Regions from separate parts of the Rhizobium sp. Pop5 genome, predicted to be linked through region 1. Evidence: riboswitches for the same ligand, from Rfam matches in the RefSeq annotation. Region 1 holds a riboswitch; the other holds the start of a gene.

Evidence for each region. Region 1 has a riboswitch for S-adenosylmethionine ahead of NE852_RS02910 (O-succinylhomoserine sulfhydrylase). Riboswitches for the same ligand answer to the same signal wherever they lie in the genome.
Region 2: another riboswitch for S-adenosylmethionine. It lies ahead of metA (homoserine O-succinyltransferase); the one in region 1 lies ahead of NE852_RS02910 (O-succinylhomoserine sulfhydrylase).

The regions. Positions count from the first base shown of each region.
Region 1 covers NZ_CP099399.1:145,424-155,018, forward strand. The annotation lists gene NE852_RS02890 (aspartate aminotransferase family protein) at 1-1,146, shown strand, start outside; gene argF (ornithine carbamoyltransferase) at 1,165-2,079, shown strand; gene NE852_RS02900 (Hsp33 family molecular chaperone) at 2,170-3,162, shown strand; gene apaG (Co2+/Mg2+ efflux protein ApaG) at 3,165-3,557, opposite strand; gene NE852_RS02910 (O-succinylhomoserine sulfhydrylase) at 3,805-4,989, opposite strand; SAM riboswitch at 5,033-5,111, opposite strand; gene NE852_RS02915 (2'-deoxycytidine 5'-triphosphate deaminase) at 5,185-6,279, shown strand; tRNA gene NE852_RS02920 (tRNA-Gly) at 6,339-6,412, shown strand; gene NE852_RS02925 (TetR/AcrR family transcriptional regulator) at 6,432-7,019, opposite strand; gene NE852_RS02930 (efflux RND transporter periplasmic adaptor subunit) at 7,118-8,233, shown strand; gene NE852_RS02935 (efflux RND transporter permease subunit) at 8,233-9,595, shown strand, end outside.
Region 2 covers NZ_CP099399.1:3,852,454-3,862,048, reverse strand. The annotation lists gene NE852_RS21145 (hypothetical protein) at 6-635, shown strand; gene NE852_RS21140 (ABC transporter ATP-binding protein/permease) at 643-2,496, opposite strand; SAM riboswitch at 2,651-2,728, shown strand; gene metA (homoserine O-succinyltransferase) at 2,778-3,701, shown strand; gene NE852_RS21130 (aldose epimerase family protein) at 3,820-4,842, shown strand; gene NE852_RS21125 (GntR family transcriptional regulator) at 5,070-5,843, shown strand; gene NE852_RS21120 (SIS domain-containing protein) at 5,840-6,871, shown strand; gene nagA (N-acetylglucosamine-6-phosphate deacetylase) at 6,871-8,022, shown strand; gene NE852_RS21110 (SIS domain-containing protein) at 8,040-8,768, shown strand; gene NE852_RS21105 (FAD-binding oxidoreductase) at 8,826-9,595, opposite strand, start outside.

The DNA of each region.
Region 1 (9,595 bases):
GAGCGAGGCGAGGGCGTGTGGCTGATCACCGAAAGCGGCGAGCGATATCTCGATTTTGGCGCCGGCGTCGCCGTCACATCGGTCGGCCACAGCAATCCGCATGTTGTGGGCGCGCTGAAGGAGCAGGCCGACAAGGTCTGGCACCTCTCGAACATTTATGAAATCCCGGGTCAGGAGCGCCTGGCAAAGCGCCTGACGGACGCCACCTTCGCCGACAAGGTTTTCTTCACCAATTCGGGTGCGGAAGCGCTCGAATGCGCGATCAAGACGGCGCGCCGCTACCAGTTTTCCAAGGGCCATCCCGAGCGGTTCCATGTCATCACCTTCGAGGGCGCTTTCCACGGCCGGACGCTCGCGACGATCGCCGCGGGCGGCCAGGAGAAATATCTCGAAGGCTTCGGCCCCAAGGCGCCGGGCTTCGATCAGGTGCCTTTCGGCGATATCGAAGCGGTCCGCGCTGCGGTCACCGATGCCACGGCCGCAATCCTCATCGAACCGGTGCAGGGCGAGGGCGGTGTCCGTCCTGCCACCAACGAGTTCATGAAGGCGCTTCGCCAGATCTGCGACGAGAAGGGCCTGCTGCTGATCCTCGACGAAGTTCAGACCGGCGTTGGCCGCACCGGCAAGCTCTTCGCCCACGAATGGTCGGGCATCACTCCCGACATCATGGCTGTCGCCAAGGGCATCGGTGGCGGTTTCCCGCTCGGCGCCTGCCTTGCCACAGCAGAGGCCGCTTCCGGCATGAAGGCCGGTACGCATGGTTCGACCTATGGCGGCAATCCGCTCGCCATGGCCGTCGGCAGCGCCGTGCTCGACATCATCCTCGCCGATGGCTTCCTTCAGCATGTGCGCGACGTCGCGCTGGTTTTCCGCCAGGGCCTCGCCTCGTTGAAGGATCGTTATCCCGATGTGATCGAGGATATCAGAGGCGAGGGGCTGTTGCTTGGCGTCAAGGCCGCAGTCCCCTCAGCCGAACTGCTGCAGGCGATCCGTGCCGCCCATCTGCTCGGCGTGCCTGCCGGCGATAACGTTATCCGCCTTCTTCCGCCCCTCGTCGTCACCGCCGAGGAAGCCCGCGAGGGCCTTGCCCGCATCGAGCGCGCCGCTGAGAGCATTCGCGCGTCCAAGGTCAAGAAGACGGCTTGAACGAGGTAGGAAGACGATATGACACCTAAGCATTTCCTTGATCTTTCGGCGGTCACATCAGCCGATCTCAGAACCATCATGAACGATGCGCTCGCCCGCAAGCAGGCCTTCAAAACCGGCAAGGACGACAAGCCGCTGGCCGGCAAGATGCTGGCGATGATCTTCGAAAAGCCCTCGACGCGCACCCGCGTCTCTTTCGATGTCGGCATGCGCCAGCTCGGCGGCGAAACGCTGTTCCTCTCCGGCACCGAGATGCAGCTCGGCCGCGCCGAGACGATCGGCGACACCGCCAAGGTTCTGTCGCGCTATGTCGATGCGATCATGATCCGCACGACCGAGCATTCGCGCCTGCTGGAGCTTGCCGAGCATGCGACCGTGCCGGTCATCAATGCGTTGACGGACGATACCCATCCTTGCCAGATCATGGCCGATATCATGACGTTCGAAGAACACCGCGGCCCGATCAAGGGCAAGACCATCGCCTGGACCGGCGACGGCAACAACGTGCTGCATTCGCTGGTCGAGGGCGCCGCGCGCTTCGGCTACCGCATGAACATGGCCGTGCCTCTTGGTTCCGAGCCGAAGGATCACTATCTGAACTGGGCCCGCGATGAGGGCGCCGAAATCATGCTCTGCCATGATGCCGACCGTGCGGTCGCCGGCGCCGATTGCGTGGTGACCGATACCTGGGTCTCCATGAATCAGGAACATCGGGCCCGAGGTCATAATGTCTTCCAGCCTTATCAGGTCAATGCGGCCTTAATGGCGAAGGCCGGCAACGATGCATTGTTCATGCATTGCCTGCCCGCCCATCGTGGTGAGGAAGTGACGGATGACGTGATCGACGGCCCGCAATCCGTGGTCTTCGATGAGGCGGAAAACCGTCTTCATGCGCAGAAATCGATTCTTGCTTGGTGCCTGGGCGCGATCTGAACCATAATCTGGTGTCGCCGAGTCAAAAACTGGCGACCGCGCGAGCGTCGGGCACCTTGGCCGTCGCTCTGAAAATTAGGAGTGAAAGCCATGGCAGAAGCTGCAGCCGCCCTCGGCCAGTTCGATTTCGCCGGCGATGACCACGTCGTTCCCTTTCAGGTGGAGGGTCTGGATGTGCGCGGTCGCGCCGTCCAGCTCGGCCCGATGCTCGATGCGATCCTTGAGCGCCATCACTATCCCGCGCCCGTCGCCCGGCTGCTCGCCGAAGTCGTCGTGCTGACGGTGCTGCTCGGCACCTCGCTGAAGTTCGACGGTAAGTTTACGGTGCAGACCAAGGGCGATGGTCCGGTCGATCTTCTCGTCGCCGATTTCTCGACGCCGGAAAATGTCCGCGCCTATGCGCGTTTCGATCAGGCGTTGCTCGCCAAGGCGGTTGCAGCGGGCGAGGCCGAGCCGGAGCAATTGCTCGGCAAGGGCGTGCTCGCCTTCACCATCGATCAGGGCAAGTTCAGCCAGCCTTACCAGGGCATCGTCGCGCTCGACGGCACCTCGCTCGAAGATATCGCCGGCGTTTATTTTCGCCAGTCGGAGCAGATCCCGACGCGCGTGCGCCTTGCCGCGGCTGAACTCTTCGACCGTGACGAGGCCGGCAAGCCGCGCCATCGCTGGCGGGCGGGAGGCCTCGTCGCCCAGTTTCTGCCGGAGGCCCCGGAGCGCATGCGCCAACCGGATCTCCATGGAGGTGATGGCGATACCGGCGACCGTCCGCATGGCGAGGATGACGCCTGGGTCGAAGCCCGTTCGCTGGTCGAGACGATTGATGCCGATGAACTGACCGATCCGCTTGTTGGCACCGAACGACTGCTGTTCCGGCTCTTCCATGAACGCGGTGTGCGCGTCTATGAACCCAGAGCGGTCTTCGACCGCTGCAGCTGTTCGCGCGAAAAGATCGGCGGTGTGCTGAAGGGTTTCAGCGCCGAGGAAATCGAGGCGAGCCAGGAAAACGGAGAGATCGCCGTCACCTGCGAATTCTGCTCGACCACCTACCGCTTCGAGCCGGTCGAGTTTCAACCGGCCGAATAGGCTCAGTTGAGGACGCGCAGAAGCCCTGGTGAATCCAGCGAGAAGGCGGGTATGTCGACATCGAACAGCTCGCCTTCATCCGTTTCCATCTGGTAATGGCCGAACATCAGGCCGGACGGCGTATCGAGCGGGCAGCCCGAGGAATATTCGTAGGTGTCGCCGGGGCTGAGCCGCGGCTGTTCGCCGACAACGCCGGGACCGGTCACCTCATCCACCTGTCCGTTCTGGTCGGTGATGTTCCAGTAGCGGTTGACGAGGCGAACGGCTATGCCGGAATTATTGCTGATGACAATCCGGTAACCCCAGACATAGCGGTCGTCTTCCGGATCGGATTGCTCCTCCAGATAGAACGGTTCAACTACAACTTCGATCTCTCTTGTGAGGGCGCGATACATGCCTTGCACCTTAGTCAAGATATGTTACCCGTATCTTATAAGAGGCCTTGTCCGTCAAGGAACGGAACGTTGATCATCGATGAAATGGTCATGATCGAAGGGTTTTCGAACATTAAGCCTAATCGTCAGTGTTAATATTACTGCGAACGCCGGCGTCAGCGGATTTGTTCCGAAGCTGCGGCCGAACAGGTCCGCCTGGCGGAGCGGCGAGCCGGACCCGATCAGGGCCGGCCGCCATTGTCGCTGGTCAGGCCGAGACCTTGGAAAGCGCCCGTGCGAAATCCTCGATCAGGTCGTCGGTATCCTCGATGCCGGCCGAAAACCGGACCGTGCCCGCAGAAATGCCGAGTTCGGCGCGCGCCTCTTCCGTCAGGTTCTTGTGCGTCGTCGTTGCCGGGTGCGTAATCAGGCTCTTGCTGTCGCCGAGATTGTTGGAGATCTTGACGATCTCCAAAGCATTCTGCAGCGCGAAGGCAGCTTCCTTGCCGCCCTTCAGCTCGAAGCAGACCAGCGTCGAGCCGCCCGTCATCTGCTTGGCGATGATATCGGCCTGCGGATGGTCCTTGCGGCCGGGATAGATGACCTTGGCGACCTTGCCCTGCTCGGCCAGGAAATCGGCGATCTTCGCCGCGTTCTCAGTCTGCTGCTTGACGCGCAGCGGCAGCGTCTCGATGCCCTTGAGGAGCGTCCAGGCGTTGAACGGCGACATGGCCGGGCCGGTATGGCGGAAATAGTCGTGCAGGTTCTCGTCGATCCATGCCTTGTCGGAAAGCACGACGCCGCCGAGGCAGCGGCCCTGGCCGTCAATATGCTTGGTGGCGGAGTAGATGACGATATGGGCACCGAGTTCCAGGGGCTTCTGGAAGAGCGGGGTGGCGAAGACGTTGTCGACGACGACCTTGGCGCCGATCTGGTTGGCAAGCTTGGCAACGCCGGCGATGTCGATCACTTCGAGCGTCGGGTTGGTCGGGCTTTCCAGGAAGAACACCTTGGTGTTGGGGCGGATGGCCTTTTCCCAGTTGGCAAGATCGCGGCCGTCGATGAGCGTGCACTCGATGCCGTATTTCGGCGCCAGCGTCTCCACAACCCAGCGGCAGGAGCCGAACAGCGCGCGCGCCGCGACGATATGATCGCCCGATTTCAGCTGGCAGAGGATAGCGGCGGTGACGGCGGCCATGCCGGAAGCCGTCGCGCGGGCGTCTTCCGCGCCTTCCAGCGCGCACATGCGCTTCTCGAACATGTCGTTGGTCGGGCTGCCGTAGCGGGCATAGATGAACCCGTCGGTCTCGCCCTTGAAGCGTGCTTCGGCCGCCTCGGACGTGTCATAGACGAAACCCTGCGTGAGATAGATTGCCTCGGACGTCTCGCCATATTGCGAACGCAACGTTCCTTCGTGGACGAGTTGGGTTGCCGGGCGCCAGGTCTTGCTCATGCCATCACCTTCACATAACAAAAAAACCGGCCGCAAAAGCAGACCGGTTTCACACCCGGTCTTTTTAGCCACTTGTTTAACGTGGCTGCAAGCCGACCGGCCAAATCACCACGGGATAATTCTGCAATACTGCTGTTAGCTGCTTGCGTCAATTCCCCGAGTTTGGTTTTGTCGGCGGCAAATGATGGATGGGGCATGATGGCTCGCGAAACGGGAATTCTGGCTGACCGCGCAATCTCGGCGCTGTTCGAAACGGGGCGTCTTATCTCCGAGCGGGAGCTGGACCGCGACCAGATCCAGCCGGCCAGTCTCGATCTGCGCTTGGGCGCCAAGGCTTTTCGCGTGCGCGCCAGCTTTATGCCAGGCCCCTCGCATCTGGTGTCGGACAAGCTCGACCGGCTAAGCCTGCATGTGATCGACCTTTCCGAGGGTGCGGTGCTCGAAACCGGCTGCGTCTATATCGTGCCGCTGATGGAAAGCTTGGCGCTCCCGGCCGATATGTCCGCTTCGGCCAATCCGAAGAGCTCGACCGGAAGGCTCGATATCTTCACCCGCGTCATCACCGATTACGCCCAGGAGTTCGACAAGATCCCGGCCGGCTATGCGGGCCCGCTCTATCTCGAAATCAGCCCGCGCACCTTCCCGATCGTCGTGCGCCGCGGATCGCGCCTGTCGCAGATCCGCTTCCGCGTCGGCCAGGCACTGCTCGGCGAGCCGGAGCTTTTAAAGCTGCATGAAAGCGAGACGCTGGTCGCCAGCAAGCAGCCCAATGTTTCCGGTGGCGGCATTGCGCTCTCGATCGACCTGACCGGAGACAAGGACGGCCTGATCGGCTATCGCGGCAAGCACCACACCGCCGTCGTTGACGTCGACAAGAAAGATCAGCACGACATCTTCGACTTCTGGGAACCGCTCTATAGCCGCGGCCGCAACGAGTTGATCCTCGATCCCGACGAGTTCTATATTCTCGTCTCGCGCGAGGCCGTGCATGTGCCGCCGGATTATGCCGCCGAAATGACCCCCTTCGATCCGCTGGTCGGCGAATTCCGCGTCCATTATGCCGGCTTCTTTGATCCGGGCTTCGGCCATGCGCCGGCCGGCGGGCGCGGCAGCCGCGCCGTGCTCGAAGTGCGCAGCCACGAAGTGCCTTTCATCCTCGAAGACGGCCAGATCGTCGGCCGCCTGGTCTACGAGCACATGCAGGAAAAGCCCGCAAGCCTCTACGGCTCTGGCCTCGGCTCGAACTACCAGGCCCAGGGCCTTAAGCTCTCGAAGCATTTCCGCATCTGAAGCCTTGCACCTGCCGCGACTTGACAGCGGCCCCCATCTGTTGGAAATCTCAGCTCAACGCGGGTGTAGCTCAATGGTAGAGCAGCAGCTTCCCAAGCTGAATACGAGGGTTCGATTCCCTTCACCCGCTCCAGCTGCTCATTCATCTGATCTCATTTTTCGTTTCTGTCGCCCGCGATGTACTTGACTGCATCAGCAGCGGATTCGAGCATACGCTCCGACATGGCCTGATCGGTCATGATGCGAGAAATGGTTACGGCGCCCACCATGAGGGACAGCACGACCATGGCCTTGTCATAAGGTTTCGTGCCGTCCGATGTCGGGATCAATTCGTCGAGAATCTGAAGGTGCGCTTCGATGCCATTCTGGAAGGGAATTCGCACCTCCTCACTCTGACGCGCCGCGTCGGACCCGAGCGCTGCCAAGGGGCAACCATCGCCTTTCTCTTCCTGGTGCCCGGTCGAAAGGTACATGCCGACAACCGCGCCGAAGGGATCGGCGCTTCCGGCGGCAACCCTTGACCACCTGCCAACCGCGCTCTCCATCGCTCGCCCGGATGCCAGCGCCGCAAGATCATCCTTCGATTCGAACTGCTTGTAGAATCCGCCCTGAGTGAGGCCGGCACCTTTCATCAAATCCTTCAGCCCGATCCCATCAAAGCCATGCTCCCGGAAGAGCCGGCTTGCGACATTGATCACCGTTTCACGATTGGCCTCGGCCTGAGCCCGACTGACTCTCATAGCGATCTCCAATTAGATTTCATTTGACATCTATACCAGAATTAGAGTTAGATCGCAATCTAAACGAATAGCTGCGCCCGTCAATAAGGGTTAATGACATGAACCGCAAAATTCTCTTCGCCTCTTTCGGCCTTCTGGCGGCTGCCGGCGCCACGGCGTTCGTCCTTTTCGGGGAGCCCGCGAAAAGGGACGCGCAAGCCGCCGATCCCCGCATCGCGCCACCATTCGTCAAGCTGATAGAGGCAACGAGCCCGGAGACAGCCGAACGTACCTTCACCGGCACCATTGCCGCCCGGGTGCAGAGCAATCTCGGTTTTCGTGTGCCGGGCAAGATCATGCAGCGCTATGTGGACGTTGGCGTGCAGGTCAAGGCCGGCCAGCCGCTGATGCGCATCGACGAGACCGATCTGCGTCTCGCACTGACGGCGAAACGAAACGCGGTCGCTGCAACTGAAGCTATGCTGACCCAAGCGCAAGCAGACGAGAGACGCTACGCCGCTTTGGTGAAAAACGGATTGGCCGCGACCCCGCAGCGCTATGAGCAGGCAAAGGCAGCACTCGACACCGCGACCGCGCAGCTTGCCGCGGCGGAAGCGGATGCGAAGGTCGCAGAAAACGAGACCGCCTATTCCGTCCTGGTTGCCGATACTGACGGAACGGTTGTCGAAACGCTCGGAGAGCCGGGGCAAGTCGTGATGGCAGGACAAACCGTGGTCCGGCTCGCACAGGCCGGCCCGCGCGAGGCGCTGGTCTGGCTTCCCGAATTCCTTCGGCCGCAGCTCGGCGAGGTAGCCGACGCCAGCATCTATGGAAAGGAAGGCCGGGAAGACAAGGCGCGGCTGCGGCAGATCTCCGACGCCGCCGATCCCCAGACCCGCACCTATGAAGCCCGCTGGGTTCTGGACGGCGCGGCAGCGTCGGCCCCGCTTGGTGCGACCGTGACGATCAGAATCTCCAACAGCAGCGGCCAATCGCATGCCGCGGTTCCCGTTGGCGCCGTTTTGGATGATGGCAGTCGAACCGGCGTCTGGGTATTCGATGAGGAATCTTCGACCGTCCACTTCCGACAGGTGAAAATAGAACAGATGGGTGAGGAGGTCGCGGTGGTTTCCAGCGTCAATGCAGGCGAGCCGGTCGTCGCTCTCGGCGCCCATCTGCTGCAGGACGGCGCCAGCGTGCGCACCAAGGTGGAACAGGCAGAGGCGGTAAACTGATGAACTTCAATCTATCCGCGCTCGCCGTTCGCGAGCGGGCCGTCACGCTGTTTTTCATCGTTCTGCTGGCCGCCGCCGGCGCTTATGCATTCGTCAAGCTTGGACGCGCGGAGGACCCCTCCTTCACCATCAAGACCTTGACGGTAACGGCCGTGTGGCCGGGCGCGACAGCGCGCGAAATGCAGGATCTTGTCGCTGAGCCGCTGGAGAAGCGCCTCCAGGAGCTTACTTGGTACGATCGCGTCGAGACGACAACGCGGCCGGGCTACGCCTTTTTGACCGTCACACTGAAGGACAGCACGCCGGCCGCGGCCGTCGAGGAGGAATTCTATCAGGCCCGAAAGAAGCTTGGAGACGAGGTCCGCAACCTGCCGAGGGGCGTGCTCGGTCCCTTTGTCAACGACGAGTATTCCGATGTCAGCTTCGGGCTTTATGCGCTGAAGGCCAAGGGCATGCCGATGCGCGAGCTCGTACGCCAGGCCGAGGTGATCCGCCAGGATCTCCTGCATGTGCCGGGAGTCAAGAAGATCAACATCCTCGGAGAGCAGCCCGAACAGATCTTCGTAGAATTCTCCTATGCCAAGCTCGCCACTCTCGGCATTTCGGCCCAGGACATCGCGGCCGCCTTGCAGCGGCAGAACACCGTGACGCCGGCAGGATCGATCGATACGCGCGGCCCGCAGGTCTTCATTCGCTTCGATGGCGCCTATGATAGCATCCAGGCGATATCAGACACGCCGATCGTCGCCGCTGGGCGCACCTTGAAGCTCTCGGATTTTGCCGAAGTACGGCGCGGTTACCAAGATCCGGCCACCTATCTCATTCGCCATGACGGCGAGCCCGCGATCATGCTTGCCGCGGTGATGCAACAGGGCTGGAATGGTCTGGAACTCGGCAAGGCGCTGGAAGAAAGATCCGCCGCGATCGCAAAGACCCTGCCGCTCGGCATGACGCTCGCCAAGGTCAGCGACCAGGCCGTCAACATCGACGAAGCCGTCGGCGAGTTCATGCTGAAATTCGCCATGGCGCTCGGTGTCGTATTGTTCGTCAGCCTCGTCAGTCTCGGCTGGCGTGTCGGCATCGTCGTCGCTCTGGCTGTTCCGCTGACCCTTGCCGTCGTCTTCCTCATCATGCTGGAAACCGGTCGGTTCTTCGATCGCATCACCCTTGGCGCGCTCATCCTCGCGCTCGGGCTTCTGGTCGACGACGCCATCATCGCCATCGAGGTGATGGTGGTGAAGATGGAAGAGGGTATGGATCGCATCAAGGCGGCCGCCTATGCCTGGAGCCACACCGCAGCCCCTATGTTGTCGGGTACGCTCGTGACGATCATCGGGCTGATGCCGGTCGGCTTTGCCCGAT
Region 2 (9,595 bases), 720 kb from region 1:
CTCACATGTCTAGCAAGCTTCGTTCCGGAATTTTTGCAGCACTTGCCGCCGGCGGCCTTGTCGCACTTGCCTTGTCGCAGGTGGCGCTGGCACAGGATGCCCAACGCGTTCGTGTTCGCGGCACTGTCGAAAGCCTGAGTGGCGACAAGCTAGTGGTCAAGATGCGTGAAGGCGGCGACGCGGCGATCACGCTGAAAGCCGGCTGGAAAGTCGGCGGCATCACCAAGGCCTCGGTCGAAGATATCAAGCCCGGCGATTTCGTCGGAGTCGCCTCGCTCCCGAAAGGCAGCGGCCCGGACGGGGCGATCGAGGTGCTGATCTTCCCGGCGTCGATGAAAGGGACGGGCGAGGGCAATCGTCCCTGGGATGCGCAGCCGAACAGTCAGATGACCAACGCGACCGTCAGCAATGCTGTCAAATCGGTCGACGGCCACACGATCACGCTGACCTATCAGGGCAAGGAAAAGACCATTACGATTGCCGACGGCACGCCGATCGTGACCCTGGCGCCTGCGACCAAGGACGACCTGAAGACCGGTGCCGGCGTCATCGTCACCGGCGAGGAGGCGGCGGACGGCACCATCTCGGCGAGCCAGGTGGCAGTCGGCCTCAATGGCATCACGCCGCCGATGTGATGCAGGCTTAGAGCGCCGGCGCGGGCACGGTAGCTGCGCCCGCACTGGCGCTGGCGCCGGTTTGGACGACTGGCGGTTGTTCCTCGGGTTTTGACGGAAGCGCCTGCAGGTGCAGGACGCGCGGGTGCAGCACTTCGAGATAGGCTTCGGAACGGCCGATATAGATCATGCCGGCTTCAGGCATTGAGGTCAGCAGTTTGGCAAGCGTTTCCTGCCATTCCGGTTCCATGCCTTCAAGCACTTCGTCGAAGACGATCCAACGCGGGCGCGCCAGAAGCAGGCGGGCGAAGCCGATCGCCTTCTGTTGGTCGCCGTCGAGCAGCTTGTCCCAGCGGGCGCGGGTATCGAGCCTTGCAATCAGCGAATGCAGGCCGGCCTTTTCGAGCGCTGCCTCAACGGCCGCCTTCTCATAGGTATCAGCACTTTCGGGGAAGGCCAGCGCCTCGCGCAGCGTGCCGCCGGGAACATAGGCGATCTGGGGAACGAAGAGCATGTCGTCGATCGGCGGCAGGCCCATCGTACCGCTGCCGCACGGCCAGAGGCCAGCCATCGCCTGGAACAGCAGCTTGCGGTTGACGCTGTGATCGCCGTTGATCATGATTTTCTCGCCGGCCTTGATCACGACATCGGTTTCGCGCAGGCGGAACCCGCCGCATTCATCGATTTCTTCACCGATCTTGGCGTTGATCACCACATCCTTCAGCGTCAGCGTATCGGGTGCGGTGTTTTCATAGGCGATGCTATCCTTCAGGTCGTAGTCCTCGTCCATGTCGAGCAGCGCCTGGCGGAAATCGGTGACGCGCATCAGCGTGGCGCGCCATTCGGCGATCGGGCCGAAATTGGCGACGTACCAGCGCAGCGCCGTGTTGACCTGGTTGAAGGCGCCGACCGACATCATCAGCTGGCCGAGGGTAAGGCCGCCGGAGAAATAGGCGGGTGCGGCGACGATGATCGGGATGACGATCACCAGCCAGCCGTAGCCGGCCGAAACCCAGGTGAGATTGGTATTGGCCATGGCGAGGCGCTTGACGACCCTCAGCACCGAGCTGATGTCGGTATTGATGCGTCGGCGCTCGTTCTCCTCACCGCGGGCAACGGTGATCGCCGGCATGTTCTCGTTGGCGTGCATCAGCGTGAAGCGAAGCTCGGCCTCTTTCGAGAAGCGGTCGGCATTGAGCTTGACCAGCTTCCGGCCGACGACCTGGCTTAGCACCGAGGCTGAAGCGGCATAGAAAATCGCCGCCCAGACCATATAGCCCGGAATGGAGAAGCTATGGCCGCTGATGCGGAAGACGAAGCCGCTCGACAGTTCCCATAGCACGCCGATGAAGCTCACCAGAAGGATGGTCGACTGTAGGAGACCGAGGACGAGCCCCGTCGTGCTTTCGGCAAGGTTGCGGGAATCCTCATGCAGGCGCTGGTCAGGATTGACACCGATCAGGCCGCTGGAGGCAAGGCGCAGCGCACGCTTACGCTTCAGCCATTGGTCGACCAGATCGCGCGACAGGCCTTCGCGCATATAGAGCGCGGTCATTTGGTTCAGCCAGGCCTGCATCACGTTGAGCAGCAGCAGCGTGCCGGCAATCATCGCGAAGATTTCGAGCTGGTGGAAGAATTCACCGAGGTCGCGACGCTCCAGCGAATCGTAGAAGGGGGCGTTCCATTCGTTGAGGATGACCTGACCATAGGCCGTCGCCAGGATGACGAGGATCAGCACGGTCGCCAGGAACAGCACCTTGCCACGCACTGCTGAATTCCAGAATGCCGAGAACATCACCCCGAGGCGATATGTCAGGCTGAAATCATACCCTACCCTATCTTGCCTCCGGATTCCGGGCCTCCCCTCGATCTTATTTGCCATCATGCTTTTCCAACATCGCCCATACTGTCATTATTAACATGGTGGCGTTACCGGTCTATCAACAGATTCTATCAGTCATTAAACTGTGATGAGCCTTGCATGGGCGGCTCCTGCATGCTTTCGCAGTTGATTCGTGTTCGGACTGGGGCTAATTAATGCACTCCGTGGTGATTTGGCCGGCCGGCTTGCAGCCACGTTAAAGAAGTCGCTAAAGGGCCGCGTGCGGACCGGTAGCGATTTTTTGTCGCCGCCGGTTTTTTGTTTTTGATCGAGTGACCGCAATGCCCATCAAGATCCCCGATACGCTGCCCGCCTTCGAGACCCTGGTTCAGGAAGGCGTGCGGGTGATGACCGAGACGATGGCGATCCGTCAGGATATAAGACCGTTGCAGATCGGGCTGCTCAACCTGATGCCGAACAAGATCAAGACCGAAGTGCAGATGGCCCGCCTTGTCGGCGCCTCACCGCTGCAGGTGGAACTGTCGCTCATCCGCATCGGCGGCCACAAGGCGAAGAACACCTCCGAAGATCATCTGCTTGCCTTCTACCAGACCTGGGAAGAGGTCAAGCAACGCAAATTCGATGGATTCATCATCACAGGGGCGCCCATCGAACTTCTGCCCTATGAGGATGTCACCTATTGGGCGGAGATGCGGGAGATTCTCGACTGGACGGAGACGAACGTCCATTCGACGATGAACGTCTGCTGGGGTGCGATGGCGGCGATCTACCACTTCCATGGCGTTCCGAAATACGAGTTGAAGGAGAAGGCTTTCGGCGTTTATCGCCACCGGAACCTGAAGCCTTCCTCGATCTATCTCAACGGCTTTTCCGACAATTTCGAGGTGCCGGTGTCGCGCTGGACCGAGGTGCGCCGCGCCGATATCGAGAAGTCGGAAAGCCTTGAGATCCTGATGGAATCAAGCGAGATGGGCGTCTGCCTGGTACACGAGAAGAGGGGTCGGCGGCTCTACATGTTCAACCATGTGGAATATGACTCTACCTCGCTTTCCGACGAGTATTTCCGCGACGTCGATGCCGGCGTGCCGATCAAGATGCCACACAATTATTTCCCGCATAACGATCCGGCGATTGCGCCGCAGAACCGCTGGCGCAGCCACGCGCATCTGCTGTTCGGCAACTGGATCAACGAAATCTACCAGACGACGCCCTATGACGTCGAAGAGATCGGTATGGACCTCTGAGCCGCGTTTCTTTCTGCTTCGACCGGTTGCGGTTTGGAGCAAATGCGGGCAGGTTCCGGTCCGGAACCCTATAGCGCCGCGCGTCTTTATCGAACGCGCAAAGAATGGACGGTCGATCATGTCGGATAAGTTGGAGCGGGAAGTTTTCGGGCAGACGAAGGCAGGCGAGACCGTCTATCGCGCCGTCATCAAGGGTGGTGGGCTGACGGCCAAGATCATCAGCTGGGGCGCGGTGATCCAGGACCTGCGCCTCGAGGGACATGATGCGCCGCTGCAGCTCGGCTTCGAGGATTTCGACAGCTACCCCCTTTATTCGGCCTATTTCGGCGCGACGCCCGGCCGCTGCGCCAACCGCGTCGGCGGCGGCAGGTTTACGCTCGACGGCAAGGATTATCAGCTCGAGCCGAACGAAAACGGCGTCACGCACCTGCATGGCGGCAGCGACAATATCGCCAAGCGCAACTGGACGATCGTCGAACACGACGTCGACCGCCTGGTGATGAAAATCGTCGATCCCGACGGCCGCGCCGGCTATCCCGGCAATTGCACCATCCAGGCGACGTTCTGGGTGCACGGCAACGGCGAACTGTCGATCACCTATGAATCGACCAGCGACCAGCCGACGCTCGCCAATGTCTGCCAGCACGCCTATTTCAATCTCGATGGCCGCGAAGACGCGCTTGGCCACGACATCATGATTGCCGCGGATCACTATCTGCCGACCGACGAGAGGCAGGTGCCGACCGGCGAGATCCGTCCCGTCGACGGGACGGAATTCGATTTCCGCGAGATGGCGCCGATGAAGCGTTTTGCCGGCAGCGAACAGGTGTTCTACGACCATAATTTCTGCCTGTCCCGTGAACGCGCCGCCAAGCGCAGCGTCGCGCTCGCCCGCAGCCTGCATTCCGGCGTATCGCTCGAAGTGCGCAGCACGGAACCGGGCGTGCAGTTTTATGCCGGCTTCAAGCTCAATACAGGAGCTCCCGGTCTCGGCGGGCGCAAATACGGCCCGTTCGCCGGCTTCTGCCTGGAGACTCAGGTCTGGCCGGATGCCATCAATCATGAAGGCTTTCCGAATGCGGTCCTGCGCCCCGGCGAGGTGCTGCGCCAGGAGACGGATTATATCTTCACCAAGAGCTGAGCTTCTAAAGCGCGTCGCGATCTTTCAGATTCGCTCCTCGCGCTTTAGGTCTTTACGCATCTCGTGATCGCAAAACCACCGCACACTTTTGCGCGACCTGCTCTAGGACGCACGGCTGTCAAATTGGTTCGCTATGAACCTCCCTGGTTGCGACCCGGGAGGTTTTTTCTTGTCTCTTGTCGATTCTGGCTTGTCGATTGGTTCTAAATAGGTTCTATTGTATGCCCATGGATAGAACCAGTCTGATAGCGGAGTTGAACAGGCGCGGCCTGCGCGGCGAGGCGCTGGCCGGACCGCTCTACAAGCGGCTGGCGCAGGCGCTGACGAGCCTCATCCAGGAAGGTCTGTTGAAGCCCGGCACGGCCTTGCCGGGCGAGCGTGATCTTGCCGAGGCTCTGCAGCTCGGTCGCGTGACCGTGCGCACCGCCTATCGCGACTTAATGACATCCGGCGCGCTGGAATCTCGCCACGGAAGCGGTACTTTCGTATCGAGCAAGGTGGAGCGCATGGAACAACCGCTCTGGCGGCTTTCCTCCTTCTCTGCCGACATGCGTTCGCGCGGGCGTCTACCGGCCGCGCGGATATTGTCGCGGGAGGTCAACACTCCGTCGCCGGAGGAGTCCTTTCTGCTCGGCCTCGGCAGTGACGAGCCCGTGCTGAGGCTCGACCGGCTGCGTCTTGCCGACGGCTTGCCGCTGGCGATCGAGCGGGCCGTGGTGCCGGTCAAGTTCCTGGGCGACGATGCCGGCGGCGAGGGATCGCTCTACGATGCGCTGACGGCCAGCGGCCACAGGCCCGTGCGCGCATTGCAGCGGCTGACGGCGGTGACGCTCGATGCATCCTATGCCGCGATGCTGAACGTCAAATCGGGCGCGCCGGCGCTTTTGATCGAACGTGTCTCGCGCCTGGAAGACCAGCGCGTCGTCGAATACACCCGCTCGCACTATCGCGGCGATGCCTATGATTTCGTTGCCGAATTGAGAATCGGAGATGACCTATGAGTGAGAACCAGTCGCTGATGCTGCAGGAAGCAGGCCAGTCGCCGGAGGTGGTGGCCACGCTTCTTGAAAAGGAAAAACCGGTCTTTGCAGAGATCGCCCGGCTGTTTTCGTCCGCCCGCCCGAGCGTGGTGACGACGGCGGCGCGCGGCTCCTCGGACCACGCCGCAACCTTCTTCAAATATCTCTTCGAGATCACCTGCGGCGTTCCGGTCGCATCGGTCGGTCCGTCGATCGCTTCCGTTTACGGCGCTGCCCTACACCTCAAGGGCGGCGTGCATTTCACCGTTTCGCAGTCGGGTGCGAGCCCTGATATCGTGGCGCTGCAGGAGGCGGCGAAGAAGGGCGGGGCAACGACCATCGCCGTCGTCAACGTGACCGACAGCCCGCTAGCAAAACAGGCCGACATCGTTCTCGGCCTCAATGCCGGCGCGGAAAAGAGCGTCGCTGCGACGAAATCCTTCATCGCCTCCGTCGCCGCCCTTTCAGGCGTGACGGCCGCGGTCGGCGGCGCGTCTGACCTGCAGGCAGCGCTCGAAAAACTACCGGGGGCGCTTTCGGCGACCGCCGGGATCGATACGGCGGCGGCCGGAGAAGTGCTCTTCCATGCGACCTCGCTCTATACGGCCGGTCGCGGCCCGGCCTTTGCGATCGCGCTCGAAGCGGCGCTGAAGGCCAAGGAAACCTCTGGCCTACATGCGGAAGCCTTCTCGCTGGCGGAACTGATGCATGGCCCGATGCGCCTGGTGCAGCCGGGCTTTCCGATCGTCGCCTTCGCGCCTGACGATGCGGCTTTCGCCAATAACGGCCAGGCGCTGGAGCGTCTGCAGAAGCTCGGCGCCACGACCGTCGGCTTCTCGACACAGCCGCTCTCGGGCATCAATCTGCGCGTGCCGACAACGGGCAACGGCCTAATCGATCCGCTGGTGTCGCTGCTTGTCTACTACCGGCTGATCGAATCGGTGACGCGCCGCAAGGGCTTCGACCCCGATCGGCCTGCGAACCTGCTCAAGGTGACGGAGACGGTCTGATGGGGCGCAAGATCTTCGTCGGCGCCCGCATCTTTGACGGCGAGCGCTTCCATGACGACAAGGCACTCGTCGTTGCCGACGGCCGTGTCGAAGCGATTGTCGCGAGGAACGGCCTGCCGGACGGCGAGACGATAACGCTTGCAGGCGGGGTCTTGTCGGCCGGCTTCATCGATGCGCAGGTCAATGGCGGCGGCGGCCGGATGCTGAACGACGAGCCTTCCGTTGCGTCGATGGACATGATCGCCGGGGGGCATCGCCCCTATGGCACGACGTCGCTGCTGCCGACGCTGATTACCGATACCGCTGAGGCATCTGCCGCCGCCATCGAAGCGGCGAAGGAGGCTGTCAAAGGGAACCGCGGCGTCGCCGGCCTGCATCTCGAAGGCCCGCATCTGGCGCCTGCTCGCAAGGGCGCGCATCTGGCCGAGCTAATGCGGCCGGTGGAGGACCGTGACGTCAAGGCCTTCATCCGGGCGCGCGAGGCGATCGGAACGCTGCTTGTCACCATGGCTGCCGAGCAGGTGACGGTCGCCCAAGTGCGCGAGCTTGCGGAAGCCGGCGTCACTGTCAGCATCGGCCATTCCGATTGTTCGAGCGAGGCGGCCGAAGAACGTTTCGATGCCGGCGCGCGTGGCGTCACACATCTCTTCAACGCCATGAGCCAGATGGGGCATCGCGCGCCCGGCCTGGTCGGAGCGGCGATCGATCATCCCGCCACCTGGTGCGGCATCATAGCCGACGGCCATCACGTCGATCCGAAGGCCTTGCGCACGGCGCTGCGGGCAAAGCGCGGCGAAGGCAAGTTGTTCTTCGTCACGGATGCGATGTCGCTGGTCGGCTCTGAGAAGGATTCGTTCACGCTGAACGGACGCACGGTCCGGCGTGAACGGGGCGGCTTCTGCTCGAAGCTCGTGCTTTCCGACGGGACGCTCGCCGGCTCCGACGTCGACATGATCTCGACGATCCGTTACGGCGTCACCTATCTCGACCTGACGCTCGCAGAGGCTTTGCGCATGGCGACCCTTTATCCCGCGCGTTTCCTGAGGCTTGCCGATCGCGGCCATCTCTCGCCGGGCGCGCGCGCCGATCTCGTACATCTGACCGATGCGCTTACCGTCACCGCCACCTGGCTTGCCGGCGAGGCAGCCTGAACGCAAGGAGAAGCGGGATGACCGACATTACCGATGCCTATTTCTCCAACCTGATCGGACGGCTGGAAACACTGAAGCAGGCGCTTGCCGAGCCGATGGCAAAAGCGGCTGATGTCATCCTCGATGCCGCCCGCGACGACAAGCGCGTCTATGTGTTCGGCACCGGCCATTCGCACATGCTGGCGGAAGAGGTGCACTACCGCGCTGGCGGGCTCGCCTTCACCGTGCCGGTGCTCGTCGGCTCCGCCATGCTGCACGAGGGCGCCGTGATCAGCTCGGTCTATGAGCGCACGCAGGGCCTGGTGCGGCCGATGCTGGAGCGTTACGGCATGCAGCCGGGCGACGTCATCATCATCGCCTCCAATTCAGGCGTGAACGCCGCGCCGATCGAGGCCGCCGACTATGCCCGCGAAATCGGCGCAAAGGTGATCGCCATCACGTCGATCGCCTATTCCTCGGCGATCGCCAATGGCCGACGGCGCCTCGCCGACGTGGCCGATGTGGTGCTCGACAACGGGCTGCCGCCGGGAGATGCGGTCGTCGATCTCGAAGGCACGGGGCTTCGGGTCGGGCCGGTCTCGACAGCGGTCGGGGTGACGGTCATCAACGCGATCTTCGCCGAGGTCGCTTCGGAGCTTTCGAAATCCGGCGATGCGCCTGTTTATCTCAGCGCGAACATGCCGGGGGCTGCCGAGATCAATCAGAAGCTCGTCAGGAAATACCGGCCGCGCAACCCGCATCTCTGATGGTCGAAGCGGCGTCGCAAGCGCAGTTCCGAATGTCATGGCACGCTCCTGATGCGATCAACCGGCAAGAATGGAGCTGACCATGCGAGCCGTCCGTGGTGCCAGCGTCAAACCGATATGCCCGTGTCCAAAAGCAAACACGACATCCCTTCCTCCTCTTGAGGGCCGGATGACAGGAACGGAATCGGGCATGGAAGGGCGAAGGCCCATCCAGCTCCGGCTTGGTTCGCCAAGCGTCGGGAAAACCTTGCGGGCGTTTGCCAACAGCACTTCGAGGCGTCTCGGGTTCGACGGCGCGGTGATGCCTCCGAGTTCCACAGTACCGGCCACGCGCAAGCGGCCGCGCATCGGGCAAAAGTAAAATCCATGATGGGTCGGGCATACCGGTCGTTCCACCGGCAATGTCTCCATATCGAACTCGTGATGATAACCCCGCTCGGTATCTAGGGGGATCCGCTCTCCGAGCTGTAGAGCCAGGGCTCGGGAATGGGCGCCGGCAGCGATGACAACCGCTCGAGCATCAATGCTGTGGGCTGAAGCGATCATCCTCACTCCATTGCGCTCCCGCGAAATAGCCGTCACGGAGTCTTTGACGAACTCGACGCCCGCCTGTCTGGCGGCGGCTTCCATCACGCTCATCACCTGGCCGGGATCGGTGAAGTTTATCGCTTTCGGAAAGAAAAGCCCCCCGCCATCGACCCGCGGCAGCCGAGGCTCCAGGTTTTGCACCTCGTCGGGGGTGAGAAGCTGCTGCGCGATCCCGTAGTTTCGGCGAAGTTCGACATCCGAAGCCGCTGCCTTGAAGGCCTCGGGCGTCTTATAGAGGT